DNA from 3 places in the Streptomyces sp. NPDC092369 genome. Region 2 is predicted to be linked to each of the others. Evidence: riboswitches for the same ligand, from Rfam matches in the RefSeq annotation. Region 2 holds a riboswitch; each other region holds the start of a gene.
What was found. A riboswitch is a leader RNA that binds a small molecule or an ion and turns the genes downstream of it on or off. The one in region 2 is predicted to bind cobalamin.

Region 1 (9,297 bases), on a different contig from region 2:
CCAGGCGTCAGGCCCCGTGCAGTTCCTCACGGACCCTGCGGGCGGCGGCGACCAGGTTCTCCAGCGAGGCCCGGGTCTCGGGCCAACCGCGGGTCTTCAGACCGCAGTCGGGGTTGACCCACAGCCGCTCGGCGGGGATGGCCTTGAGCCCGGTGCGCAGCAGATCGGCCGCCTCCTCCGTGCCCGGCACCCGTGGCGAGTGGATGTCGTACACGCCCGGTCCCGCCTCGCGCGGATAGCCGTACGAGGCGAGTTCGCGCGCCACCTGCATGTGGGAGCGGGCGGCCTCCAGGCTGATGACGTCCGCGTCGAGGTCGTCGATGGCCTGCACGATGTCCCCGAACTCGGCGTAGCACATGTGCGTGTGGATCTGCGTGTCCGGCCGCACCCCGCCCGTGCTGAGCCGGAACGCCTCCGTGGCCCACGCCAGGTAGGCCGGGCGGTCGGCGGCGCGCAGCGGCAGCGTCTCGCGCAGCGCGGGCTCGTCGACCTGGATCACCGAAGTCCCGGCCGCCTCAAGGTCGTTGACCTCCTCGCGCAGGGCGAGCGCGACCTGGCGGGCAGTGTCGCCGAGCGGCTGGTCGTCACGGACGAAGGACCAGGCGAGCATGGTGACGGGCCCGGTGAGCATGCCCTTGACCGGTCGTGAGGTGAGGGACTGGGCGTACGTCGTCCAGCGCACGGTCATCGGCTCGGGGCGGGAGATGTCGCCGGCCAGGATCGGCGGCCGGACGTAACGGGTGCCGTAGGACTGCACCCAGCCGTGCTGCGTGGCCAGGTACCCCGTCAGCTGCTCGGCGAAGTACTGGACCATGTCGTTGCGTTCGGCCTCACCGTGCACGAGGACGTCCAGGCCGGTCTTCTCCTGGAAGGAGATCACCTCCTGGATCTCGGCCCTGATGCGCTCCTCGTAGCCGGCCATGTCGACCCGGCCCGCCCTCAAGTCGGCGCGGGCGGTGCGCAGTTCACCGGTCTGCGGGAAGGAGCCGATCGTGGTGGTCGGCAGCAGCGGCAGGCCGAGGTGGGCACGCTGGGCCGCGGCACGTTCGGTGTAGGGCTGGGAGCGGCGGGCGTCGGCCTCCGTGACGGCGGCGGCGCGGGCCCGTACCGCCGGATCGTTCGTGATCGGTGAGCCGGTGCGGGAGGCCAAGTCCGCGCGGTTGGCGGCGAGTTCGGCGGCGATCGTGTCGGTGCCCTGGGCGAGACCCTTGGCGAGGGTGACGATCTCGGCCGTCTTCTGCTTCGCGAACGCGAGCCAGCGCAGGATCTGCGGCTCGATGTCCCGCTCCCGGGCGGAGTCGAGCGGCACGTGGAGCAGCGAGCAGGAGGCCGACACGTCGACCCGGTCGGCGAGCCCGAGCAGGGTGCCGAGGGTGGAGAGGGACGCCGACAGGTCGTTCACCCAGATGTTGCGGCCGTTGACCACGCCGGCGACCAGCCGCTTTCCGGGCAGTCCGCCCACGGCGGCCAGCGCGTCGAGGTTGGCGGCGGCGGCCTCGGTGAAGTCCAGCGCGAGCCCCTCGACCGGCGCCTTGGCCAGTACCGGCAACGCGTCGCCGAGCCGGTCGAAGTAGGAGGCGATCAGGAGCTTCGGCCGGTCGGTGAGGCCACCGAGGTCACGGTAGGTGCGCGTGGCGGCGTTCAGCTCGGCCGGCGTGCGGTCCTGGACCAGGGCGGGCTCGTCCAGCTGCACCCACTCGGCGCCCGCCGCACGCAGGTCGGCGAGGACCTCGGCGTACACGGGCAGCAGCCGGTCGAGCAGGGTGAGCGGGTCGAAGTCCGCCGGCACGCCAGGGGCGGGCTTGGCCAGCAGGAGGTAGGTGACCGGACCGACCAGCACCGGACGGGCACTCAGCCCCAGGGCCAGCGCCTGCGCCAACTCCTCGACCTGCTTGGTCGAGTCGGCGGTGAACACGGTGTCGGGGCCCAACTCGGGCACCAGGTAGTGGTAGTTGGTGTCGAACCACTTCGTCATCTCCAGCGGCGCCACGTCCTGGGTGCCGCGCGCCATGGCGAAGTACCCGTCCAGGGCGTCCGTCTCGACGGCGGCGCGGTGGCGGGCGGGGATGGCGCCGACCATGACGGTGGTGTCGAGGACGTGGTCGTAGTACGAGAAGTCGCCGGTCGGCACCTCGTCGACGCCGGCCTTCGCCAGCTCCCGCCAGTTGGTGCGACGCAGCTCGGCGCCCGTGGCGCGCAGGTCGTCGGCGGTGACGCGGCCCTTCCAGTAGCCCTCGATCGCCTTCTTCAGTTCCCGGTTCGGGCCCTGGCGGGGGTAGCCGTACACGGTGGCCCGCGCTGCCGCGGCTGCGGTCCTGGTGGTCACGGAGATCTCCTTCGCGAGATGGATCCCTGAGATCCCGGCGACGGGACACGAGCGCGAAGGGTGACGAAACCGGGCGGTCACGACCCCGCGCGGCAGTTGGAACCGCGCGGTCGTCCGCCTGGTATGTACGCCGACCCGCCCACGAGGTCACCGGGATGTCCGCGCACGAATCGGCCGTACGCGGGCAGTTGGCAGGTCTTCGGACTCGCGGGCACGTCCTCCGGTCTCCCGGCGGACTCCTACTGGCCGTCGCTTCCCAAGCCCTCCGTGGGCCCAGTGCGTATGACGGCGGTCGTTCCCGCTCACCGCTGCGGGGCAGTCCCGGATTCCCACCGGGTTCCCTCTTGCGACGCATCCCGCCTGGCGGACGGGGCGAACCAGCTGCACGGGCCAGCCTACGGGGTGGCGCGGCGGACCGAAGCGCCGCGTCCGCCGTCCGGAGGGTGATCCGGCCCGCCCGGGACCGGATCGGCGCTGGTCGTGGACGGGGTTCTCAGCTGCTGAGGACCACGAGTTGCTGGGTCGCCCGGGTCATCGCCACATAGTGGTCGACCGCACCTTCGATGCCCTCGCCGAACTTCTCCGGGTCGACGAGGACGACCAGGTCGAACTCGAGTCCCTTCGACAGCTCGGGAGTCAGTGAGCGGACTCGGGACGTCGCCCGGAACGTGGGATCACCGATGACACAGGCGATGCCGTCGTCGTGTGCGGCGAGCCAGGTGTCGAGGACCGAGTTCAGATCCGAGGCGGGGCCGTGCACGACGGGGACACCGCTGCTGCGGATGGAGGTCGGGACGTTGGCGTCCGGGAGCGCGGCCCGGATGACCGGCTCGGCCTCCGCCATGACCTCTTCAGGGGTGCGGTAGTTGATGCTCAGCGAGGCCACGTCGATCCGGTTGAGTCCGATGCGTTCGAGCCGTTCCTGCCAGGACTCCGTGAACCCGTGCCGGGCCTGGGCGCGGTCCCCGACGATGGTGAAGCTCCGGGACGGGCACCGCAGCAGCAGCATCTGCCACTGGGCGTCGGTCAGTTCCTGCGCCTCGTCCACGACGACGTGCGCGAACGGTCCGGCCAGCAGGTCCGGGTCGACGGTGGTCAGTTCGGCCTCGTCGACCAGGCTGACCTGGGCGTCCTCGCCACGCAGCATCTTCACCAGGCCGATGCCCTCGTCACCGTCGTCGCCCGAGGTGGACACGGCCTCGATCAGGTTGTCGACGACCTGGGTCATGCGCTCGCGCTGGGCGGCGAGGATTGCCTTGTGGCGGCGCTCGCGCCGCGCCGCCTCCGGGTCGCCGAGCCGCTGCCGTGCCGCGTCCAGGAAGGGGAGGTCGGACACCGTCCAGGCCTGGGCCTCCGCGCGCTGCAGCTTCTGGACGTCGTCGCGGTCCAGCCAGGGAGCGCACATCCGCAGATAGGCGGGGACCGTCCACAGATCGCCGACCAGGTCGGTCGCTTCGAGCAGCGGCCACGCGCGGTTGAAGGCCGTCAGCAGCGCCCGGTTCTGGAGCAGCGACTTGCGCAACAGGGTGGTCGGGGCGTCGCCCTCGTGCTTCTCCATCAGGAGGGTGAGCAGTTCCTCCCAGACCTGCTCGCGCGCCTCGTTGTGCGGAGTACCGGGTTCGGCCGCGTCGAACGCCACGGCCCAGTCGTCGGCGCTCAGCGGGATGTCGGACCAGTGGGTGGTGACCGTCATGCCCTTGGCGGGTGGCTCCTCGTAGAACCTGACGGCCTTCTCGATCGCCTTCACCAGGTCCGCGGACGACTTCAGGGCGGCCACCTCGGGGTCGCTCTCCTCCTTGGCCGCCGCCCCCTCGGCGACGAGGTCCCGCAGGATGCAGGTCTGCACGCCCTCCTCACCGAGGCTCGGCAGGACGTCGGAGACGTAGTCCAGGTACGGCCGGTGCGGACCGACGAACAGGACGCCGCCACGGCGGTGGCCGAGACGCGGGTCGGAGTACAGGAGATAGGCGGAGCGGTGCAGGGCGACGACGGTCTTGCCCGTGCCCGGACCGCCGTCGACGACGAGCGTGCCGCGGGATCCCGCGCGGATGATGGCGTCCTGGTCGGCCTGGATGGTGCCGAGCACGTCCCGCATCCGCGCCGACCGATTGCTGCCGAGGCTCGCGATGAACGCGGACTGGTCGTCGAGCGCGGCATGCCCGGCGAACCCGTCCGCGGTGAACACCTCGTCCCAGTAGTCGCTGATCCGGCCCTCGGTCCAGCGGTACCTGCGGCGGCTCGACAGACCCATCGGGTTGGCGTGGGTGGCGCCGAAGAACGGCTCGGCGGCGGGGGAGCGCCAGTCGAGCAGCAGCCGGCGGCCCGTGCTGTCGGTGAGGCCGAGGCGTCCGACGTACACGGGCTCGGAGCCGTCCGCGAGGACCATGTGCCCCAGGCACAGATCCAGGCCGAAGCGGCGCAGGGTGCGCAGCCGGGCGGTCACCTGGTGGACCTCGGTGTCCCGGTCCATCGCCTCCCGGCCGAGGCCGCCGGGCGCCTTGCGCGCGGTGTCGAGGCGCTCGGTCAGCTCGGCGATCGACTCCTCCAGGCACTCCGCGATGGCTGCGAAGTGCTGCTCGTCGGCGGAGATCAGGGCCGGGTCCGCTTTCGCGGACAGCCGGTCGGGAAGGTCGAACGCGCTGGTGGTGAGGGGGTTCACGGCGTTGGCTCCGAGGCTCCGAAGATGGGGTGGTGTGGCTGGGCGCCGGCCGGCCGGGCCCATGTGATCGACGTCGACGTGGCTCACGCGGCTACGGCCGCCTTCTCCTGATCGACAACCGTGGGACGCACGCCGCCCCCGGCCGGACATCCTCGCGGCTCATGGATCGACAACAGCACACGCACTCAGCGACTCCCGTTTTTCCGCCCGTTTTGGCTCAGGTCGGTGATTGTGCGCCACGAAGGGGGCCTTGCCGCAAGGCCCCCAGTGCGCTATAGGTTGTTAGTGGCAGGGAGCGCTGGGACCTCCCTGCCTTTGTGTTGTCCGTCTCCGCGTACGGTGTCGGAAGATCGTCCGTGACCTGCGGGTCCACCGGCTTCTGGAAGGAACCAAGGAGACCATGCGCGAATCGGTGCTGCTGACCACCGCCGGCCGGTCCGCCCACATCACCCTCAACCGCCCCACGGCCATCAACGCCCTGGATCACGCGATGGTCCGCCGCATCGACGAGGCCCTGACCACCTGGGAGTCCGACCCTTCCGTCGAGGCCGTCGTCATCACCGGCGCGGGGGAGCGGGGACTGTGCGCGGGCGGTGACATCCGAGTCGTCCACGACGACGCCCGTGACGGCGACGGTACCGCGTCGGCCGCCTTCTGGCGGGACGAGTACCACCTGAACGCCCGCATCGCGCACTACCCCAAGCCCTACGTCGCCGTCATGGACGGGATCGTGATGGGCGGCGGCGTCGGCATCTCCGCACACGGAAGTGTCCGCGTCGTCACCGAGCGCTCGCGGGTGGCCATGCCGGAGACGGGCATCGGCTTCGTGCCGGACGTCGGCGGTACGTATCTCCTCTCCCGTGTCCCGGGCGAGCTGGGCACTCACCTGGCCCTGACGGGCGCGCACGTCGGCGCCGGGGACGCCTTGTCGTGCGGGCTGGCGAATCACTACGTGCCCTCCGAGTCGCTCCCGGGCTTCGTCGAGGACCTGGCCGACCTGCCCGTCCGGGAAGCACTCGAACGTCATGGACGGCCTTCCCCGGAAGGGGAGTTGGCGGGCCGGCGGGAGTGGATCGACTCCTGCTACGCCGCTGACACGGTGGAAGAGATCATCGACCGCCTCCTCGCGCACGGCGACCCGGCCGCGAAGGAGACGGCGGAGATCCTGCTCACCAAGTCGCCCACCGCCCTCAAGGTCACCCTGGCCGCCATGCGCCGCGCCCGCCGACTCGGCTCGCTGGAGCGGGTGTTGGACCAGGAGTACCGCGTCTCCTGCGCGTTCCTCTCCACACCTGACCTGGTCGAGGGCATCCGCGCCCAGGTCATCGACAAGGACCGCGATCCGCGCTGGTCACCGGCGACCCTGGCCGAGGTGAGCGACGCCGACGTGGAGCGCTTCTTCGAGCCGCTGGGCGCGCGGGAACTCGGGCTGGCGTAGCCGCGTAGGGGACGAGCCCTCGGGGAATCCCAGGCGGCCTGGACGGCACTTGCCACGGCACCCGCCTACCAGCGAACGACCGCGACCGGGCACGTCGTGTCGCGCAGCAGCGCCGTGGTGACGTCGCCCCGCCCGCCGCCGGCCCTCGCACCCACCACGACCAGCGCCGCGTTCGCGGAATGGTTCAGGAGGGCCTCGGCGGGCGGGAGCAGGACGACGTCCTCAAGTACCGGAACGTCCGGGTACTTGCTCCGCCAGGGGCGTAACGCGTCGGCCAGGAGCTGGACCTCGTGGTCCTCCCAGGTGGCCCGGTCCTGTTCCGGCACGGCGAACGGGAACTCGGCCGCGCTCGGGGGAAGTCGCCAGGCGTGGACGACATGCAGGCGCGTCCCGCGCAGCCGTGCGCTGTCGAAGGCGAAGTCGATCGCCGCGCTCGCCGGATCATGGGCGTCGAGGCCGAGGACGACGCCCGAGGGCCGGGTGAAGGGCCGGCCGCTGTTCTCCGGTACCAGCACCACCGGAGTGATCGAGACGGGGACGCTCGCCGGAAGGGACGGTCGTGAGGCCGCCCGGTGCATGCCCAGCACGACCAACTTGGCCTCGGCCGGGTCCGGTTGGGGATCGTGCAGCACGCACAGGGGCAGCCCGCGCAACAGCGCCTCACGGCTGGCCCATTCGACCGCGTCCCGGCTGCTCGTCGACCGGTCGGTACGCGCGACGATCACTTGCTCCATGGCCGTTCGCCTCTCTGGCACAGACGGGCGCAGAAGGGAGATGTCCCCTGTGCACCAGCCTGCCCCGCCCACGCCGCCGTGGACAGAGGCCGAACGGTCAACGTCCGGGTCTCACTTCGGGACGACCGGGCTCCGATACGGTCGCGCACCCGGCCCCGGCCGCGCGGTCACGTCCCTCGGCGTGAGCGGTACATGCTCGTCGGCGCACTCGACGACGACCCGTACCGGCGCCCCGCAGTCGGTGTGCCGCATGTCCAGGACGGGACCCTCGGGGTCGGGGTCGTAGGTGTCGCCCCACTGGCGCAGGGCGACCAGGACCGGCCAGAGGTCCCAGCCCTTGCGGGTCAGCCGGTACTCGTTGCGGACGCGATGACCCGGCTCCTGATAGGGGACGGTCCGGAGGATCCCGGCCGCGGTGAGCTTGCGCAGCCGGTCGCTGAGGACCGCCTCCGACAACCCCATGTGTCGACGGAACTCCTCGAACCGGCGCACGCCGATCGCCGCGTCCCGAAGCACGAGCAGCGTCCATTTCTCGCCGACCAGATCGAGCGTGCGCTGGACGGGACAGTTCTCGGTACGGACGTCGAGCCACTCCATTCCGCCATCGTAGAGGCCTGGCTTCGTCATTGACAGTCAGGTGACGGTCCAGCTAGCTTCGAATGACGAAGTCAGCTGGGAGGCGGCACGGCATGGGACGTACACGCACGTACGAGTGGGAGGACCCCACGGTCACGGCGGCGGCCGTCGGACACGGCTCCGGCCTGGACTTCCTCCGTGCGGTGCAGGGCGGCCGGCTGCCGGCGCCGCCCGTCTCGGCCACGCTGGACTTCACGCTCGACGAGGTGGCCGAGGGGCACGCCGTGTTCTCCCTGCTGCCGGGGGAGGAGCACTACAACCCCATCGGCAGCGTGCACGGCGGCGTCTACGCCACCCTTCTCGACTCTGCCGCGGGCTGCGCCGTGCAGTCCACGCTTCCCGCCGGCATGGGGTACACCTCGCTGGATCTGACCGTGAAGTTCCTGCGCCGGATCACCGTGGACACGGGCCGGGTGCGTGCCGTCGGCAGGGTCGTCAACCGGGGCCGCCAGACCGCGCTGGCCGAGGCGACGCTGCTCGACGAGAAGGACCGCCTGCTGGCTCACGCGACCAGCAGCTGCCTGCTGTTCCCGGTGCCGGTCGCGGAGAGTGGCGGAGGCGGCGGGGCGTGACGTGCTGATTCGCCGGCACCTGCCGCCTCAGCCCCCTGCGCCCCGGCCGCACGCTCCGCTTCAGCGCGGTTCGCCGCGATAGGTGCCGAAGTACCAGCGGTTGCCCTCGGGGTCGCGGGCCGCGAAGTCACGGGAGCCGTAGTCGGTGACCCGCAGCTCCGTGGTGATCTCGGCACCGGCCGCCTTGGCCCGGGCATGGACGGCGTCCGGATCGGCGGTGACGACGTAGGCGCTGAACGCGCCTGGCGGAGTAGGGCAGTTGGCGGGGTCCTGGTCCTCACGGACCGAGCCCAGCATGATGCCGCCGCCCTCGGGCCAGGCCAGTTCGGCGTGCTGGACCAGGTCGCCGTCGCCGTGGACCACGGTCTCCTCGAAGCCGAAGGCGTCGACCAGGAAGCGGATCAGTGCCCGGGCGTCCCTGGCGCGCAGGCTCGGCCAGACCTGCGGGGCGGGCGGCTGCTTGCCCGACTCGGGGTTGCTCGAAGTGGTGGGCGTGGTCGCGGAGTTGGGAGTGCCGGGCATGATGAGCCGCCTTTCGCTGAGTCGCCGTGACGTGGATCCGTCGACACACCCAGCGTCACGCGGGCGGATGGTGCCCGGCTTGGATGTTTCGGAACTCCTGTGCCAACCAGACGCTCGGCGAGCAGGAGGCCAGCGCCGCGAACTCGCGGTCGAGGTGTGACTGGTCCGCGTAACCGCAGTCGGCGGCCAGTCCCGCGAGGTCGGTGCGGCCGGGGCGGACGGCCAGCCGGCGTCGGGCGCGGTCGAAGCGGATGACCCGGGCGGCGGCCTTGGGGGTGAGGCCGATCTCGGCGCGGAAGCGGTTGCGCAGATGCCGGTCGCTGTAGCCGGCCTCGGCGGCGAGCTTGTCGATGCGCAGTCGGCCGCCGGTCGACAGAAGCAGCCGCCAGGCGTCCGCGACCGGCGAGGTG
Region 2 (9,297 bases):
CCTCGAAGAGCTGGCGGCTCAAGTACAGCCGCGCCTCGGGGGAGTTGATGTGCTTGTACAGCGTCAGCACGAGGTTGTTCGCCACGATCGAGTCGCCCGTCGCGAAGAACGCGACCAGCCGGCCGATCATGTGCTGCTCACCCGGCGTCAGTTTCGCGAGATCGGTGACGTCCGAGTGGAGGTCGACCTCCTCGACGGTCCAGGTGTTCTTGATGGCGTCCCGGTAGCGCTCGTAGAAGTCGGGGTAGCGCATGGGGCGGAGGGTCAGCTCGAAGCCCGGGTCGAGAAGGTTCTTGGCTTCGGTCGTCATTACTGGCAGGCCTCGCAGGACTCGGGGTTTTCCAGGGAGCAGGCGACCGCGTCGGGGTCGGCGATCTGCTGGACGGGGATGGGGGTTTGGGCCGCGGTCTGTGCCTGGGCCGCGCGGGCGATCCGCGTCGCCGGCCTCGACCGCAGGTAGTACGTCGTCTTCAGGCCCTGCTTCCACGCGTACGCGTACATCGACGAGAGCTTGCCGATGGTGGGCGTCTCCAGGAACAGGTTCAGGGACTGGGACTGGTCCAGGTACGGGGTGCGGGCCGCGGCCATGTCGATCAGGCCGCGCTGCGGGATCTCCCAGGCCGTGCGGTACAGCGCGCGGACGTCCGCCGGGATCCAGGCGAAGGCCTGCACCGAGCCGTTGGCCTCGCGCAGGGCCTCGCGGGTGCGGGCGTCCCAGACGCCGAGGCGCTTCAACTCGTCGACCAGGTAGGAGTTGACCTGGAGGAACTCGCCGGACAGCGTCTCGCGCTTGAACAGGTTGGAGACCTGCGGCTCGATGCACTCGTAGACGCCCGCGATGGAGGCGATGGTGGCGGTGGGGGCGATCGCGAGCAGGAGGCTGTTGCGCATGCCGACCTTGGCGATACGTTCCCGCAGTGCCGACCAGCGCTCCGGCCAGGTCAACTCGACGTCGTAGTGGTCGGGGTGCAGGACGCCCCGGGCCGTGCGGGTCTTCTCCCAGGCCGGCAGCGGGCCGTTGCGCTCGGCCAGGTCCGTCGACGCCTCGTACGCGGCGAGCATGATGCGCTCGGCGATGCGGGTGGAGAGGGCCTTGGCCTCGGGGGAGTCGAAGGGCAGGCGGAGTTTGAAGAAGACGTCCTGCAGGCCCATGGCACCGAGGCCGACCGGACGCCATTTCGCGTTGGAGCGGCCCGCCTGCTCGGTCGGGTAGAAGTTGATGTCGACGACCCGGTCGAGGAAGGTGACGGCCGTGCGGACGGTCTCGTCCAGCCGGTCCCAGTCGATGTCCCGGCCGACCACGAAGGCGCCGAGGTTGACCGAGCCCAGGTTGCAGACCGCGGTCTCGCCGTCGTCCGTGACCTCCAGGATCTCCGTGCAGAGGTTGGAGGAGTGGACCGTGTGGCCCGGCTCGGCGGTCTGGTTGGCGGTGCGGTTGGCGGCGTCCTTGAAGGTCAGCCAGCCGTTGCCGGTCTGCGCCAGGGTGCGCATCATGCGGCCGTAGAGGTCGCGGGCCGGGATGGTCTTGCGGGCGAGCCCGGCGGCCTCCGCCTTGCGGTAGGCGGCGTCGAACTCCGCGCCCCACAGGTCGACCAGCTCGGGCACGTCGGCGGGGGAGAACAGCGACCAGACGCCGTCATCGTTGACCCGGCGCATGAACTCGTCCGGGATCCAGTGCGCGAGGTTCAGGTTGTGCGTACGGCGGGCGTCCTCGCCGGTGTTGTCCCGCAGCTCCAGGAACTCCTCGATGTCGGAGTGCCAGGTCTCCAGGTAGACCGCGGCGGCGCCCTTGCGCCGGCCGCCCTGGTTCACGGCGGCGACGGAGGCGTCGAGGGTCTTGAGGAACGGGACGATGCCGTTGGAGTGCCCGTTCGTGCCGCGGATCAGTGAACCCCGGGAGCGGATGCGGGAGTAGGCGATGCCGATGCCGCCGGCGTGCTTGGAGAGGCGGGCGACCTGGTGGTAGCGGTCGTAGATGGAGTCCAGCTCGTCGAGTGGGGAGTCGAGGAGGTAGCAGGACGACATCTGGGGGTGCCGGGTGCCGGAGTTGAAGAGGGTGGGGGAGGACGGGAGGTAGTCGAGCCGGCTCATCAGGCGGTAGAGCGCGGCGACTTCGTCCAGGGCGCGGGTGCTGTCGTCCTCCGCGAGACCGGCCGCGACGCGCAGCATGAAGTGCTGCGGGGTCTCGACGACCTTGCGGGTGATGGGGTGGCGCAGCAGGTAGCGGCTGTGCAGGGTGCGCAGGCCGAAGTAGCCGAAGCGGTCGTCGGCCGTGCGGTCGATCAGTTCGTCGAGGCGGGCCGCGTGGAGGCGGACGAACTCGGCGGTGCGGTCGGCGATGAGGCCCTCGCGGTGGCCGACGGCGACGGACTCGGTGAACGACGTCACGCCCTGCGACGCGGCCTCGGCGCGGATCGAGAGGGTCAGCAGCCGGGCGGCGACCTGCGAGTAGGCGGGGTCCTCCGAGATGAGACCGGCGGCGGCCTCCGTGGCCAGCTCGCGCAGTTCGGCCTCGTCGGCCCGGGCGGAGCGGCCGCGCAGCGCGGCGGCGGCGACCCGGCCGGGGTCGGCGTCGGGGAGGTCGGCGGTCAGCTCGGTCAGGATCCGCAGCAACGCGGTACCGGGGCCGTCGGTCTCCGGCGCGGTGACTGAAGCCGGGTCGGCTGGCGCGATGGTCACGTGGGGCTCTCCCTCGCTGGGCACGGGGGCCTGGCGGAGGGCAGGGGGCAGCCACGAGCGCACGACGGCGTCGCGTCCCCGGCCCATTCCACGAGGCCCGGACGTCTGGCACCCGGACCACGTCGGTCGGGCGCACTGTCGGCAGGTCCTCGGACTGACGCCCATACGTGTGCGAACACGCATGAGTACACCGTTGCGGGACAGTTCCGGATTCGCACCGGATTCCCCTGCGACGACAGCGAGCACGAGCATACATCTTGTGTTGGGTTGTAGTAGCACCCCTAGATGTTGTGTCGTGTGCCGACTTCGGAGCGTGTCAGAACGTCAACTGATAGGTGAGCAGCACGAAGTCGGCGGCCTCCGGAACGGGGTTCCAGTCGCGCTCCGGGACGCGGACGAAGCCGAGGCGTTCGTAGATGCGGTGGGCGGCGCGCATGGTCGGCTGGGTGGACAGGACGATGCCGGTGCAGCCCTCGGTGGCTCGCGCGCGGTCGACGCAGGCGCGGACGAGCGCTTCGCCCGCGCCTCTGCCGCGGGCCGCCCGGTCGACGGCGAGCATCCGGATCTCGGCCTCGGTGGGGCCGGCCCGCTCGGCCATGTGCGTGCCGGCCACGACGAAGGTGACTCCGCCGAGAATGCGGTCGTGATCGGCGGCGACGAGTACGTCGGCGGCGGCCGCCCGCTTGGCCACGTCTCTGAGCTCTCCGAGGTACCAGTCGCTGTCCCCGAAGGCCAGCAGGTCGTCCTGGAGGTAGGCCTGGGCGGTGATCTCGCCGAGGGTCTCGTATTCGGTGGGGCGCGCTGCCCGGATCACGATGTCCATGCAGGCGAGTGTGCCCGACGGGTACGACAACGGGCCGCCGGATTTCCTCCGGCGGCCCGATGAGCGGGAGCGCCTAGTGCGAGGTCCCCGCCGTGGCCGGCGGCAGTTCCACCGCCACGCCCGGGTCGCCCGCGTCCGCCGTGTAGTCGCCCGGTTGCGTCTCGTCCACGCCCTCCGGGGCCTTCAGTGCCTTCAGGGCGAAGGTCAGGACCACCGTGACGACCACGTTCAGCACGAACGCCGTGAGGCCGATGTAGCCGATCTCGCCGATGCCCGGGATCTCCTTGGAGGAGCCGCCGAAGTGCTTCTGGGTGGGGGAGGCGACTCCGTACGCGGCGGCCGTGCCGTAGATCATGCCGACCGCCCAGCCGGCGAGCAGGGCCCAGCGGTGGAACCAGCGGGTGAACAGGCCGCCGACCAGGGCCGGGAAGGTCTGCAGGATCCAGATGCCGCCGAGCAGCTGGAAGTTGATGGCGACCGTCTTGTCCATCGTCAGGACGAAGACCAGCGCGCCGACCTTCACCAGGAGGGACACCAGCTTGGAGACCTTGGTCTCCTGGGCCGGCGTGGCGTCCGGCTTGATGAACTCCTTGTAGATGTTGCGGGTGAAGAGGTTCGCGGCCGCGATGGACATGATGGCCGCGGGCACCAGAGCGCCGATGCCGATCGCCGCGAAGGCCACGCCCGCGAACCAGTCCGGGAACATGTCCTCGAACAGCTGCGGGATCGCCAACTGTCCGTTGCTGACCTTGACTCCGGCCGCGATCGCCATGAATCCGAGCAGTGCCAGCAGGCCGAGCATCAGCGAGTACAGCGGCAGGATCGTGGTGTTGCGGCGGATCACCTCACGGCTCTTGGAGGAGAGCGTCGCGGTGATCGAGTGCGGGTACATGAAGAGCGCCAGCGCGGAGCCCAACGCCAGGGTGGCGTACGTCCATTGGCCGGCCTCGGCCGGTGCGAGGGCGCCTCGTGGCTTGCCGGTCGCCGGGTTGGTCTGCGCGAACGCCTCGCCGGCCTTGGCGAAGATGTCGTCGAAGCCGCCCAGCTTGATCGGGATGTAGATGATCGCCACCGCGATGACGATGTAGATCAGCGTGTCCTTCACGAACGCGATCAGCGCGGGCGCGCGCAGTCCCGAGGAGTAGGTGTACGCCGCGAGCACGCCGAAGGCGATCAGCAGCGGGAGGTCCTTCACGAACCAGTTGGTGTCGTCACCGCCGCCGACGCCCATCACGTCCAGCACCGCCTGGATGCCGACGAGTTGGAGCGCGATGTACGGCATCGTCGCGAGGATGCCGGTGACCGCGACCGCGAGCGACAGGCCCTTGGAGCCGAACCGGCCGCGCACGAAGTCGGAGGTCGTCACATAGCCGTGCTTGTGCGAGACCGACCAGAGGCGGGGCAGGAAGGTGAAGATCAGCGGGTAGACGAGGATGGTGTACGGCACCGCGAAGAAGCCCGCCGCGCCGGCCGCGTAGATCGCCGCCGGGACCGCGACGAACGTATACGCGGTGTAGAGGTCGCCGCCGAGCAGGAACCAGGTGATCCAGGTGCCGAACGACCGTCCGCCCAGGCCCCATTCGTCGAGGCTGGCCTCGTTCTCGGCCCGGCGCCAGCGGGCGGCCAGGAAGCCGACGACCGTGACGGCCACGAAGAAGAAGATGAAGACGGCGAGCGCCACGCCGTTCACGCCGTCGTTCACTTCGCGCTCCCCTTCGTGCGGGCGCGCTGGTCACGCTGCCACAGCTGGTACGCGGTCATGGTCAGCGCGGTGGAGATCAGCACCCACAGCATCTGGTACCAGTAGAAGAAGGGGATGCCGATGAACGTCGGGTCGGTCTTGGCGTACGAGCCGACCCAGAGCATCGCCACGAACGGGGCGATCAGGCAGAGGGCGATCACCACGCGGGCCGGTGTCACCACCGGTGGTTTCACTTCGGGTACATCTGACATTCCGCGGCTCCGTCCCCTCACTGGCCACCAGGGATCGCCTGTGATCACCTGGGTAACGCGCAGGCAATGTAGGTCACGGTGTCACGGATGCGGAAGACCTCGTCCGCATATCGGTATGTCGATTCTGTGAAGGCCCGACAGATGGCCCAACGGGGCTCCGCGAAAGGCTCTCAGCAGCAACGGAAGCCCTGTCGCGGATCCGCTTCCTGACGGTCCGTGCGCATCCGCTCGAAGGCCCTCCGGGTGGGCACCTCGGCCTGCGGATGGCCCGTGCGCAGGTGGAGGACGTAGCGGTCGTACGCCGACTCGTCGGTCAGCTCGCGCACGTACCAGCGCACGCTCCTAAACGCTCGTCGGAGTCGCCGCATCGCGTTCCTCCTCCTTCTCGGTCCGGGTCGGGAACAGGCCGGCCGGGGCGGTGAGCTTCGACTCGACGTACGGCGACTCGCTCAGCGTGGACAGGGCCGGGCGGCGGACATGGCGGACGCAGACGCGGGCCGCGTCCGCGATCACCACGATGATCAGCACCGCGAGGACGGCCGTGAGGACGCCGTCCACCGTGGAGTTGGTGACCACCGTGTGCATGTCGTCCATGGTCTTGGCGGGCGGCAGCACCTTGCCGGAGTCGATGGCGTCCTGGAAGACCTGGCGCTGCTTGAAGAAGCCGACCCGCGGGTCGCCGGAGAAGACCTTCTGCCAGCTCGCGGTGAGGGTGACCGTGGCGTCCCAGGCGAGCGGGATCCCGGTGATCCAGGCCCACTTGAGGCGCCCGGACTTGACCAGGAGGGTCGTGCAGACGGCGAGGGCGACCGCCGCGAGAAGCTGGTTGGAGATGCCGAAGATCGGGAAGAGCTGGTTGATCCCGCCGAGCGGTTCGTGGACGCCGACCCACAGGAAGTAGCCCCACAGTGCGCACACGATCGCGCTGGTGATGGCCAGGCCCGGCTTCCAACTCACGTTCTTGAAGGGCCTGATGACGTTGCCGAGCATGTCCTGGAGCATGAACCGGCCGACCCGGGTGCCGGCGTCGAGCGCGGTCAGGATGAACAGCGCCTCGAACATGATCGCGAAGTGGTACCAGAAGGCCCGCAGGCTCCCGCCGGTGACCTTGGAGAAGATCTCCGAGACACCGACGGCCAGGGTGGGCGCGCCGCCGGTGCGCGAGAGCAGGCTCGACTCCTCGACCCGCTGCGCCGCCCGCGCGAGCGCGTCCGGCGAGATCTGGTACCCCCAACCCCCCACCACCTGCGAGGCGTTCTGCACGGTGGTGCCGATGACCCCGGCCGGCGCGTTCATCGCGAAGTACAGACCGGGGTCGATGATGCTCGCCGCGAGCAGCGCCATGATCGCGACCGAGGACTCCATCAGCATGGAGCCGTAGCCGATCATCCGGACCTGCGTCTCCTTCTGGATCATCTTCGGCGTCGTACCGCTGGAGATCAGCGCGTGGAAGCCGGACAGCGCCCCGCAGGCGATGGTGATGAAGACGAAGGGGAAGAGCGAGCCGGCGAAGACCGGGCCGTTGCCGTGCCGGGCGAAGTCGGTGACCGCGTCCATCCTCAGCGTCGGCAGGGCGATGACGACACCGAGGGCGAGCAGCGCGATGGTGCCGATCTTCATGAAGGTGGAGAGGTAGTCGCGGGGCGCGAGCAGCATCCAGACCGGCAGGATCGAGGCGATGAAGCCGTACGCGACCAGCCAGACCACCAGCGTCGCGGGCGCGAGGGTGAAGGTGTCGGCCCAGGAGGACTCGGCGACCCAGCGGCCCGCGACCAGGGCGAGCAGCAGCAGGCCCACGCCGATGAGGGAGACCTCGGCGATCCGGCCGGGGCGCAGGACCCGCAGGTAGAAGCCCATGAACAGGGCGATGGGGATGGTCATCCCGATGGAGAAGGTGCCCCACGGTGAGGCGGCGAGGGCGTTGACGATGACCAGGGCCAGCACGCCGAGCAGGATGATCATGATGGCGAAGGCGGCGATCAGGGCCGCCGCGCCGCCGAAGGGGCCGATCTCCTCGCGGGCCATCTGCCCCAGCGACCGGCCGTCGCGGCGGGTGGAGAAGAACAGCACCACCATGTCCTGGACGGCGCCGGCGAAGACGACTCCCGCGATGATCCAGATCGTGCCCGGCAGATAGCCCATCTGCGCGGCCAGGACGGGTCCGACCAGGGGGCCCGCGCCGGCGATGGCGGCGAAGTGGTGGCCGAGCAGGACGCGGCGGTCGGTGGGGTGGAAGTCGATGCCGTTGTCGAGGCGTTCGGCCGGGGTGGCCCGGGTGCCGTCGACCCTGAGCACCTTCTGCGCGATGAACTTCGCGTAGAAGCGGTAGGCGATGGCGTAGGTGCCGAGGGCGGCGGCGACCATCCAGGCGGCCGAGACGTCCTCGCCCCGGGAGAGCGCCAGTACGGACCAGCCGGTCGCGCCGATCAGCGCGACAAGGGTCCAGACGACGATGCTGCGGACGTTCGCGGTACGCACTGGGATGTCCTCCCGTCCATGCGGCGACGGGAGGAACGTAGAGCAGGAAAGGGAGTTGCGCTACACCGCGTGCACCACGCGGTGTGCGCTGTCGCAAGTCGCGACCGGCTCAGTGGCGCGAGTTGGCGAGTTACCCGTTCGGTCTGTCGAGTTGCAGGTTCAGTCCTGCGGGCGCTTGAGGCGGGCCACGAACTTGTAGCGGTCGCCGCGGTACACCGACCGCACCCACTCCACCGGCTGTTCGTCCCGGTCCAGCGAGTGGCGGGAGAGCATCAGCATCGGCAGGCCGACGTCGGTGCCGAGCAGGCCGGCCTCGCGCGGGGTGGCCAGCGAGGTCTCGATGGTCTCCTCGGCCTCGGCCAGGTGGACGTCGTAGACCTCGGCCAACGCCGTGTAGAGGGACGTGTACTTGACCAGCGACCTGCGCAGGGCCGGGAAGCGCTTGGCGCTGAGGTGGGTGGTCTCTATGGCCATCGGCTCGCCGTTGGCCATGCGCAGCCGCTCGATGCGCAGCACCCGGCCGCCGGTGGTGATGTCCAGCAGGTCCGCGAGCCGGTCGTCGGCGGTGATGTAGCCGATGTCCAGGAGCTGCGAGGTGGGTTCTAGGCCCTGGGCGCGCATGTCCTCGGTGTACGAGGTGAGTTGGAGCGCCTGCGACACCTTGGGCTTGGCGACGAACGTGCCCTTGCCCTGGATCCGCTCCAGGCGTCCCTCGACCACCAGTTCCTGAAGGGCCTGGCGGACCGTGGTGCGCGAGGTGTCGAACTCGGCCGCGAGGGTCCGCTCCGGCGGCACCGGCGTACCGGGCGTCTGCGTCTCCGTCATGTCGAGCAGGTGTTTCTTCAGGCGGTAGTACTTGGGCACGCGCGCGGTACGGACGGTCGCCCCACCCTCGTTCTCCGCACTGCTGACGTCGGTGCTCATGGTCTGCCTTCCCGCTCCGGATGCGGCTCGTTTCGTGATCCCCTCTGTATACCGTCGCCACCAGTTTTGGTCTAGTCCACAGAGCCAAGTGGTCTAGCGGAGGAGCGTACTCCGCAGCCAGGGTTTTCGCTGCCTTCTTACTTAAAGGTTCCTGCATATGTAGGTCCCATAACGGCTGGTCAGGGCGGTTTCGAGCACCCTTGACAGGGCATCTGGTCTGGTCCAAGCTCCCGGTACTGGTCTACACCACTGGTCCAGGTCCCGGCCTAACGCGATGCGGGGAGGCCAGGGGGGTTTGTGGCATCCCTGAGGAGGGTGGCGTGAAGCGCAAGCTGATAGCCGCGATCGGTATCGCGGGAATGATGGTCTCCATCGCGGCATGCGGGGACAGTGACAAGGACAAGGGGTCGGACAGCGCGGACGTCAAGTCGCTGACCGTC
Region 3 (9,297 bases), on a different contig from region 2:
GTCTACAGCTGGTGGGGCCAGGGCAGTTACGAGGACCGGATCGCCCGGGGCGTCCTGGACGCCGCGCAGAAGGAGGGCGTCAAGGTGGCCTGGCATCTGGAGCCGTACGCCGGGCGCACCGGGGCCTCGACCGCCGACGACATCCGGTACATCAACACCACCTACGGCGGCCACCCCGCCTTCTACCGCTCCGCCGACCACGGTGACAAGGGCGCCTTCTACGTCTTCAGCAGTCTCGACGTCACCGACTGGACGGCACTGGACCAGGTCACCGGCAACAGCATCGTGCTCGCGCAGACCACGGACACCAGCAAGATCCAGCACTTCTCCGGGCTGTACACCTACGACGGCATCGCCGGTGCCACCGCCCCGGGCTGGAAGCAGGCCGGGGACTACGCCCGCGCCAACAACCTCATCTGGTCCCCGTCCGTCGCACCCGGGTACATCGACGACCGGGCGGTACCCGGCAACACGACCCCCACCGTGGACCGCGCCGGCGGCGCGGCCTACGACCGGCAGTGGGGCAACGCCCTCGCGTCCGAGACCGGTGGCCCGCCGACGTGGGTGTCGGTGACGTCCTTCAACGAATGGCACGAAGGCAGTTCGATCGAACCGGCCGACGCCACCCCGCCCGCCGGACACGACTACCGGACGTACGACGGAGCGTACGGACTGACCGGAGAGGCGGCCGAGACGGCCTACCTGGACCGCACCGCGTACTGGGCGGACCGGTTCCTGAACGCCCGCAACTGACCATTCGCACACCGGAGCCGCGGGCCGACGCACGCTATCGGCCCGCGGCCAGGCGTTTCGTGGTGCGGCCGTACCTTGAGGTTCTTTGCTTGAGCACGCTAACCTGCGGAGATGACCGCCGAAGATCCCCTCGCAGCCCAGGAAGAGCGCTTCTGGCGTGCGCTGATGCGCGTCATCGTGGCGCTGCCCCGCTCGCTGGACGACGATCTGCTGCGGTCGACCGGACTGACGCTCACCGAGTACGTCGTACTGATGAACCTCTCCGAGGCCGAGAACCAGTCGCTCCGGATGACGGATCTCGCCTCGGCGACCGCGCTGTCCGCGAGTCGTATGACCCGGGTCGTGGACGCGCTGCAGAGCCGCGGGCAGGTCGTCAAGCGGCGCTTCGAGGGGGACGCGCGAGGGAATGTCGCGACCATCACCCCGGAGGGGCTGAAGCGGCTTGAGGCCGCCTATCCGGTCCACCTGGCGAGCGCCCGCAAGCGGGTCATGAACCACATCGACGGCCGCTCGCTGCCGGCCATGGTGCGGCAGTTCGAGGCGTTGGTCGAGAAGCTCGACTGATTCCCGACGCCACCGACCTGTGCCGAGAAGGTCCCGGACGCGCTCGTCGTGTCCGGGACCTTCCGCGTGTCCGGGTGCCGTCCCGCGCTCTAATATACAGTTGTAAAATAGAGCCCCCGGGCCGCTGAGACGGCCGGCCGCACGGACGCACGCACGTCGCTCGAACCAGGAGACCCCCTCATGTCCGTACCTCAGACACCGCCCGTGTTCGGGGCGAGCACCACCGCCGCCGAGGTGATCGACGGCGTCGACCTGCACGGCCGCCGGGCCGTGGTGACCGGCGCAAGTTCCGGCATCGGGGTGGAGACGGCCCGGGCGCTCGCCGCGGCGGGCGCCGACGTCACGCTGGCGGTGCGCAACACCGACGCGGGTGCCGACGTGGTCGCGCGCCTGCAGAAGGAACTGCCGCCCACGGCAGGGCGGTTGGCGGCGGGTCGGCTCGACCTGTCCGACCGGTCGACGGTCGCGGAGTTCGTGGCGGCCTGGGAGGGCCCACTGCACATCCTGGTGAACAACGCCGGCCTGATGGCTCCGCAGGAACTCGTCCGCACGCCCGACGGCAGGGAACCGCAGTTCGCCGTCAACCACCTCGGCCACTTCGCACTCGCCGTCGGCCTCCACCCGGCGCTCGCGGCGGCGGACGGCGCCCGGGTGGTCTCGGTGAGCTCCATCGGCCACCTCTTCTCACCGGTCGTCTTCGACGATCTGGACTACCGCTACCGGCCCTACGACCCCTGGACCTCCTACGGGCAGTCGAAGACCGCCAACGTCCTGTTCGCCGTCGGTGCCGCCGAGCGCTGGGCCGACGACGGCATCACCGTCAACGCGCTGATGCCGGGCAATGTCGCGGACACCTCGCTGGCCCGGCACATGGACATGGAGCAGGTCGGCGCCTTCCTCGCCTCGGGCGAACTCGCGCTGCCGCCGCAGAAGACGGTCGAGCAGGGCGCCGCGACTTCCGTGCTGCTGGCCGCCTCGCCGACGGTGGAAGGAGTCACCGGCCGCTACTTCGAGGACTGCGCGCCGTCCCGTCCGGTCGACGGGCGAGCGGGCGCCGTCGCCGGCGTCGCGCCGTACGCCCTGGACCGGGAGAACGCGGCCCGGCTGTGGGCCGTATCGCGGGATCTCGTCCGCTAGCGCCCCGGCTCCCCTCATGACCTCGCGAAACGAGCGGTGGGCCCGGCTGCGCCGCCAGTTGTGGAGACCGCCGCGCGCCCACGGCGAGCAGCCGCAGCACCGGGTGGTCGGCCCGTTGGAACTCTTCTACGACCTCATCGTGGTCGTGCTGGTCGCCCAGGCCGCCCACCACCTGGCCGACCACCTCACCTGGCACGGGCTGGGCGAGTTCGCCGTGGTGTTCGCGCTGGTGTGGATCGCGTGGCTCAACGGCACGCTCCACCACGACCTGCACGGACACGACGACGCCCGCGGCCGCAGTCTCTTCCTGCTGCAGATCCTCGTCCTGGTCCCCATGGGGGCCTTCATCCCCGAGGCCGGCGGTGAGGAAGGGGCCCACTTCGCCGTCGCCGCGGGCATCCTGTTCGCCGTGCTGGCCGTGCTCTGGCTGCTGGCCTCGCGCGGCAGCCCGGCGCAGTACCTGAGGTCCAGCCGGCTGTACGTGGCCGGGACGGCCGCCTGTGCGGTCGTGCTCCTCGCCAGCGCCTTGCTGCCGGCCGACGCCCGCCTGCTCGCCTGGGGGCTGCTGGCTCTCGTCTATCTCGTCGGGTTCGTGGTGGTGACCGTCGCGACCGTGCCGGCCGAGGCGTCGGCGCTCGCCGTCAGCGACGCGCTCACCGAGCGGTTCGGGCTGTTCATCATCATCGTGCTCGGCGAGACCGTCACGGGTGTCGTGGACGGGCTGGTCGGCGAGCCGACCAGCGCCATGGGTCTCGCGGTGGGCCTGGTGGCCGTGGTGGTCGGATTCGGCGCGTGGTGGACGTACTTCGACTTCGCCGGACACCGCCCGCCCAGGCGCACCCGTGGGGTGACCGCGCAGTGGATGCTCATCCATCTGCCGCTCACGGCGGCCGTGACGGCGATGGGTGCGGCGATGGTCGGTCTGGTCGAGCACGCGCACGACAGCCGGACGCCGGCCGCGACGGCCTGGGTCCTGTGCGTGGGCGTCGCCGTCGTGCTGACGGCGACGATGCTCATCGCGACCGGCCTGGAGGCCTGGCGGGACGAACCTCGGCTCTACCGTCCACTGGCGCTCACCGGTTTCGTCGTCGCGCTCGCGGCCCTGGCCCTCGGTGCCGCGCGACCCGCGCCGGTGGTCCTGGGACTCGTGCTCGTCGCCCTCCTCGGCATTCCGTGGGGACTCGCCGTGGCACGTCGACTCGCCCTGGACGAGACGGCGGAGGCCGCCGTCCTGTGACGCCTCACGGCGTGGAGGGGCGCGTCTCGGTCCAGTCGACCATCAGGCGGCGCTCGGCGAAGTACCAGTCGCCGCCCTGCTTGGTGAACTCGTCGAGGTAGCGGATCGACGCGATCATGAGGGTGCGCTGCCCGGAGTCGTCGACGGAGACGTGGTGGGCCAGGCAGTAGCTCTCGCCCGTGGCCCGGATTTCGTCCAGGGTGATCGTGCTCTGGCCGTTGAAGTGCGTGGTCGCCTGATACGTGGTGAGGTTCTCGAACACCGGGGCGAGGGACTCGCGGCCGTGCAGTTCCTGCGTCGGCTCCGCCGCTTTGGCGTCCATGAACACCAGGAAACGGGTGTCCTCGGTGAACAGGGCCATCTGCCCCTTGGCATCCCGCCGGTCCGCGCAGTGCGCGTAGGCGTCCACCAGTTCGCGGACGGCCAGCCGGTCGGCGGCTTCTTGGGCTGAGATCGCGGTGTGCGAGGCCATGACGGTTCCTTTCGCCGCACTATTTGACAGGTGTATAAAATCACTCCGCATGGCAGGCTGCAACGTGACCCCGAGGAGGGCAGAACGCTGAACGAGCGGATCGATCCCCGCATCACCCGCACGACCCAGGCCTTCGAGGAGGCCATCGTCGACCTCGCCGCGCTGCGGCCCGTCTCGCGGATCTCCGTCGCCGAGCTGGCCGGCCGCGCCGGGGTCACCCGTGCGACCTTCTACAACCGCTACGGCTCCCCGCTGGACCTGCTCATCCAGGTGCTCCAAGCCGACCTGGAGCGCGGCCACCGGCTGGAGGACGAGTGGCGGGCACAAGGCGTGTACGCGGCCCACGAGTTGCTGCGCATGGCCGTCACGGAGGTGGCCGACCACGTCGAGCGCTTCGCCGAGGTGTACCGGCACACCCTCGCCGATCCGGCGGACAGCGGGGTGTACGAGGCCCTTGTGCGCCATTTCAGCGACTACGCCCTGGCGTTCATGGCCCGTGGCCCCCACCCGGGACTGCCCGAGGCCAACCGCCAGGTCATCGCGCAGTTCATGGCCCACGGTTTCGCGGGCGCTATCAGGGCCTGGCTCGACGACCCGTCGGTCACGAAGGAGGACCTGATCGACGCGTCCGTGGCGTGCGCGCCCGCCTGGTGGGCGGTCGACGCCGGCCCCACGGGCCCGTCCGATCGTCCGTAGAAGCCGGCGCCGAGTTCTCTCAACTCCCGTACACCGCAGGGGGCGGGGGGCTGATGAAGGCGATGACCCGGCTGCGTACCGAGCCGGTGCCTGACGACATGCAGTGGGCCTGGTCGCAACTGACCCCGCCGGTCCGCATCGTCGATGGCCGAGACGCTCGTGACGCTGCGTGCCGGTGGTCCGATCACCACGGCCAAGGACCCTGACGACGGCCGCAAGACGCTCGTCGAGGCGACCCCCGTCGTTCGAGAGGGGCAGCGGAACCCCGGTGGTGTCTACGGCGTGGTCAGCGCCTCCAGTTCGCTCGCGAACAGCAGGTCCGGGTCGAATCCCATCCCGTTGAACTGACCGGCGAGTTCGAGCGAGAGGAGGCCGTGCAGCCGGGTCCAGACGGTCAGCGCCCGGTGCAGTACCTCCGGCGGGGCGGGGTGGCCGCGGGCCCAGTGCCCGTGCTCCCGCAGATGCTCGGCGAACGCCGCCCCCGGGCCCTCGGCCGGCGGTCGTACGGGGATCTCGGCGCAGGCGTCGAGCAGGACCGCCATGATCTCCGCGCTGATCGCGGTGGTGGTGTCGGGAGCGTGGTAGCCCGGGATGGGCGTGCCGTAGAGAAGGAAGTACCGGTGCGGGTCCGTCAGGGCCCAGCGGCGCATGGCGTGGGCCAGTCCGGCCAGGTCGGCGTCGGAAGCGGCGGCCGTGTGCAGGGTGTCGGCGAGGCTGCGGTACGCGTCCTTGATGAGCTCGGTGATCAGTTCGTCGCGGTTGGCGAAGTACCGGTAGAGCGCCGGTCCGCTCATCCCCATCTGCTTGGCGATCGCGTTGAGCGAAAGGCCGGAGGCTCCCGCCGTGGCGATCTGCTGCCACGCGTGCTCCTTGACCTCCGCTCGGACCTGGGCGCGATAGCGCTCGCGCGGGGTCTCCGTCCTCGTGCTCGCCACGGCCGCCTCCGTTCACGCCCCTGAGGGCACCCTGAGCGATTTAGTTAGAGGTTATCACGTTGGCTATTGACTATCCCTTGCGACGGTTATAGCTTCTAACTCAAGCGACAAGCGCTAGCGACGTGGAGGTCATCATGAGCACCGAACGACACGAAGGACTCGTCGAGGTCGTCCTGCCGGGCACGGTGGAGCCGGAGGGGCTGGAGATCCGCACCGGGGGCACCGTCCCGGCCCCGGGCCCGGGACAGGTCGTGATCCGTATGCAGGCGACCGGAGTCTCCTTCGCCGAGCAGCAGATGCGCCGCGGCCGGTACTACGACCAGCCCGCGTTCCCCTTCGTGCCGGGTTACGACCTGGTCGGCACGGTGGTGGCGGCCGGCGAGGGCGTCGGCACCGAGCTGATAGGCACCCGGGTGGCCGCGCTCCTCAAGGTCGGCGGCTGGGCGAGCCACGTGGTCGTCGACGCGGCGGACACCGTGGAGGTCCCCGACGGGATCGGCGCCGCGGAGGCCGAGACGATGGTCCTCAACGGCATCACCGCCTGGCAGATGCTCCACCGCAAGGCACGCGTGCGTGCGGGCCGGACCGTCGTGGTGCTCGGCGCCAACGGCGGCGTCGGCTCCGTCCTGGTCCAACTCGCCCGCGCCGCCGGGGCGAAGGTGATCGGCACCGCCTCCGTACGGCACCACGACGCCCTGCGCGAGCAGGGAGTGATCCCGGTCGACTACCGCGCCGACGACGTCGCCGCGCGCATCCGCGCACTCGCCCCCGACGGAGTGGCCGCCGTCTTCGACCACGTCGGCGGGCACGGCATCGTCGACTCCTGGCGCCTGCTCGCGCCCGGCGGCACGCTCGTCTCCTACGGCAGCGCCGCCACCCGGGACGACCAGGGATCCAAGCAGTGGCCCGTGTTCAAGCTGCTCGGCCGCGTCTGGCTGTGGAACGCCCTGCCCAACGGCCGCCACGCCTACTTCTACAACGTCTGGGCGGGCCGGGCCCTGGCCAAGAACGCGTTCCGGAACCGGCTGCGCGCCGACCTCACCCAGGTCTTCGCGGCCCTGGAGCGCGGCGAGGTCACCGCCCGCATCGCCGCCGAACTTCCGCTGGCCCGCACCGCCGAGGCCATGCGGCTCGCCGAGTCCGGGACCGTCGCCGGCAAGATCGTACTGACCCCGTGACGCGGTCGCGTCCAGGTCCGACCCCTGTCTGCTCGACCTGCTCCGGCGCCACCGGCAGGGCCAACTGCCCGTCACCCTCCCGAAGGTGCTCTCCGACTACCCCGATGTGGCCGTCGGCCCGGGAAAAGGTACGCGCGCGGGACCGCCGATCGCGTGGCGCCCGAACCGGCTTGTGCGCGCGGTGAATTGACGACGGAGGCCGACACTCCGGGCCGCCCCGCAGACGAGAGCCGCATCACCCCAGGTAGCGCGGTATTGGCCATGTTCGCGACACACGGTACGGTCACTCTGATATCGACGACGCCAAAACGGAAGCCGGTGGGAGTCCGGCACGGTCGCGCCACTGTGTGCCACCCCTTTAGCGGAGGGGGGCGAGTCAGACCCGTAGCCGTCGTCCTGTGCACCACCGAGATGGGACGCGAACTCCCAGAGGAGGCCCTGCCATGGCGCAGCACGTCGCTCAGCCGACAGCCACCACCCCCGCTCTCCCCGCCAAGCTGCCGATCGGCGCGATCGTCCCCTGGGCGGTCTTCTTCGGCATCCTGATGCTGGTCCTGCTCTACTTCGTCGGCGCCGAACAGGGCGCCACCTCCCTCGTGTCCGGTTCGGACGTCCACGAGTGGGTGCACGACGCCCGTCACCTGCTCGGCTTCCCCTGCCACTGACCCGAGGGAAACCAGCACTCACATGAACTCCGCAACGGTGCGAAACCTTCTCGTGCGGGGCATGCTCGCCGGCCTCGCCGCCGGCGTGCTCGCTCTCGTCGTCGCCTACTTCCTCGGTGAACCGAGTGTCGACAAGGCGATCGGTTTCGAGGACGCGCACTCCCACGAGCACGAGATGGAGATCGTCTCCCGCTCCCTGCAGTCCACCGCGGGCCTGGCCACCGGTGTCCTGATCTACGGCGTCGCGTTCGGCGGCATCGCCGCGCTCGCCTTCTGCTTCGCGCTCGGCCGCGTCGGCCGGTTCAGCCCGCGGGCCACCGCGCTGCTGCTGTCCGGCTGCGCCCTGCTGGCCGTCTACGTCGTCCCGTTCCTGAAGTACCCGGCCAACCCGCCGGCGGTCGGCGACCCCGACACCATCGGCAAGCGGACCACCCTGTACTTCCTGATGATGGTGCTCAGCGTGCTCCTCGCGATCGCCGCGGCCATCCTCGGCAAGCGGCTCGCGCCGAGCCTGGGCACCTGGTACGCGACCGTCGTCGCGCTCGCCGCGTTCGCCCTGGTGATCGGGCTCGCGTACGCGTTCCTGCCGGTCATCAACGAGGTCCCCGCGGACTTCCCGGCCACCGTGCTGTGGCGCTTCCGGCTCTCCGCGCTGGCCATGCAGATCACTCTGTGGGGCGGATTCGGCCTGGCCTTCGGCGAGTTGGCCGAACGGCTGCTGAACCCGAAGCCCGCCCGGGTCACGGCGGGTACGGCGGTGCCCGCACCGCACTGACACGACCGACCTGACGAGAGGGCCCGCCGAATCGTCCGGGGGCCCTCTCGCGTTCTCCCGTCAGTCCCGCCGACGACGACCCGGCGAGAAGGTGAGCGGACCGAGCAACTCCTGCGGGAACTGCTGGAGTTGGTCGCGGCACCGCCCGGGACCTGCGAAGCCGCGTCGACGCACACGGACCCGGACGCCGACATCGACTGGCTGCGCTGCGCGATCGCCGCGCTGTTACGCCGACACCGGGACCCGGCCTCATGAACCACCGGCCGACGGGACCTCAGCCGCCTCGGCCGTCTCCAGCGGCTGCCCGATCCGCACGTTCCAGCGGCCTGCACGCCCACTCAGCGAGGTAGCGGTCAACGGCAGTACGTCCAGCCGCCAGAAGGCCGCCGCGGGCGCGTCCGACGCGTGCACCACCACGGCCCGTACGACGTCCGGTTCGACCACGGCGAGAGTACGGCCGTCCGCGCCGAGGGACGCGTCCAGCCACCGCGCCACCCGCGCGCACAACTCCTCGACGGACTCCCCGCCGTGCGGGGCGGACGCCGGATCGGCGAGCCATCGGGCCACCGCCTCCGGCTCACCGGCACCGACCTCGGCGAGGGTGAGACCCCGCCAGCGCCCCACGTCCAGCCCCGCCAACTCCGCTGCTTCCTCCGACCCGTTGAGACCCAGCGCGGTTGCCGTCTGGCGGCAGCGCAGGCTCGGACCCACGACTACCCGCGCACCCGGAGGCAGGGCTCCGGCCACGGCACGGGCCCGCGTCTCTCCGCCGGCCTCGATCGAGCCGCCGTCGTCGAAGCGCGCCTGGCGCAGCGAGGTGCTCATCGCGGGCGAGATGAAGGTGACACGACTGGTCACGGGCGGCTCCTCCTGATGCGGTGCGTG

Region 1: linked by a shared signal. The riboswitch ahead of metE (5-methyltetrahydropteroyltriglutamate--homocysteine S-methyltransferase) and the one ahead of ACIQI8_RS19745 (ribonucleoside-diphosphate reductase subunit alpha) in region 2 are both predicted to bind cobalamin.
Region 3: linked by a shared signal. The riboswitch ahead of ACIQI8_RS03365 (CbtB-domain containing protein) and the one ahead of ACIQI8_RS19745 (ribonucleoside-diphosphate reductase subunit alpha) in region 2 are both predicted to bind cobalamin.

The regions. Positions count from the first base shown of each region.
Region 1 is NZ_JBIVQP010000001.1:739,472-748,768, reverse strand. It holds gene metE (5-methyltetrahydropteroyltriglutamate--homocysteine S-methyltransferase) at 8-2,326, opposite strand; cobalamin riboswitch at 2,499-2,723, opposite strand; gene helR (RNA polymerase recycling motor ATPase HelR) at 2,820-4,985, opposite strand; gene ACIQI8_RS03340 (enoyl-CoA hydratase/isomerase family protein) at 5,386-6,423, shown strand; gene ACIQI8_RS03335 (universal stress protein) at 6,489-7,157, opposite strand; gene ACIQI8_RS03330 (winged helix-turn-helix transcriptional regulator) at 7,269-7,754, opposite strand; gene ACIQI8_RS03325 (PaaI family thioesterase) at 7,847-8,365, shown strand; gene ACIQI8_RS03320 (VOC family protein) at 8,426-8,887, opposite strand; gene ACIQI8_RS03315 (helix-turn-helix domain-containing protein) at 8,943-9,297, opposite strand, start outside.
Region 2 is NZ_JBIVQP010000003.1:622,394-631,690, reverse strand. It holds gene ACIQI8_RS19750 (ribonucleotide-diphosphate reductase subunit beta) at 1-310, opposite strand, end outside; gene ACIQI8_RS19745 (ribonucleoside-diphosphate reductase subunit alpha) at 310-2,679, opposite strand; cobalamin riboswitch at 2,802-2,948, opposite strand; gene ACIQI8_RS19740 (GNAT family N-acetyltransferase) at 2,996-3,502, opposite strand; gene mctP (monocarboxylate uptake permease MctP) at 3,576-5,204, opposite strand; gene ACIQI8_RS19730 (DUF3311 domain-containing protein) at 5,201-5,455, opposite strand; gene ACIQI8_RS19725 (CstA-like transporter-associated (seleno)protein) at 5,626-5,823, opposite strand; gene ACIQI8_RS19720 (carbon starvation CstA family protein) at 5,798-7,933, opposite strand; gene ACIQI8_RS19715 (GntR family transcriptional regulator) at 8,093-8,857, opposite strand; gene ACIQI8_RS19710 (extracellular solute-binding protein) at 9,178-9,297, shown strand, end outside.
Region 3 is NZ_JBIVQP010000001.1:748,861-758,157, reverse strand. It holds gene ACIQI8_RS03405 (ThuA domain-containing protein) at 1-753, shown strand, start outside; gene ACIQI8_RS03400 (MarR family winged helix-turn-helix transcriptional regulator) at 865-1,317, shown strand; gene ACIQI8_RS03395 (SDR family NAD(P)-dependent oxidoreductase) at 1,498-2,454, shown strand; gene ACIQI8_RS03390 (low temperature requirement protein A) at 2,471-3,691, shown strand; gene ACIQI8_RS03385 (nuclear transport factor 2 family protein) at 3,696-4,163, opposite strand; gene ACIQI8_RS03380 (TetR/AcrR family transcriptional regulator) at 4,194-4,859, shown strand; gene ACIQI8_RS03375 (TetR/AcrR family transcriptional regulator) at 5,135-5,794, opposite strand; gene ACIQI8_RS03370 (medium chain dehydrogenase/reductase family protein) at 5,929-6,972, shown strand; cobalamin riboswitch at 7,231-7,380, shown strand; gene ACIQI8_RS03365 (CbtB-domain containing protein) at 7,416-7,637, shown strand; gene ACIQI8_RS03360 (CbtA family protein) at 7,660-8,412, shown strand; gene ACIQI8_RS03355 (histidine phosphatase family protein) at 8,662-9,270, opposite strand.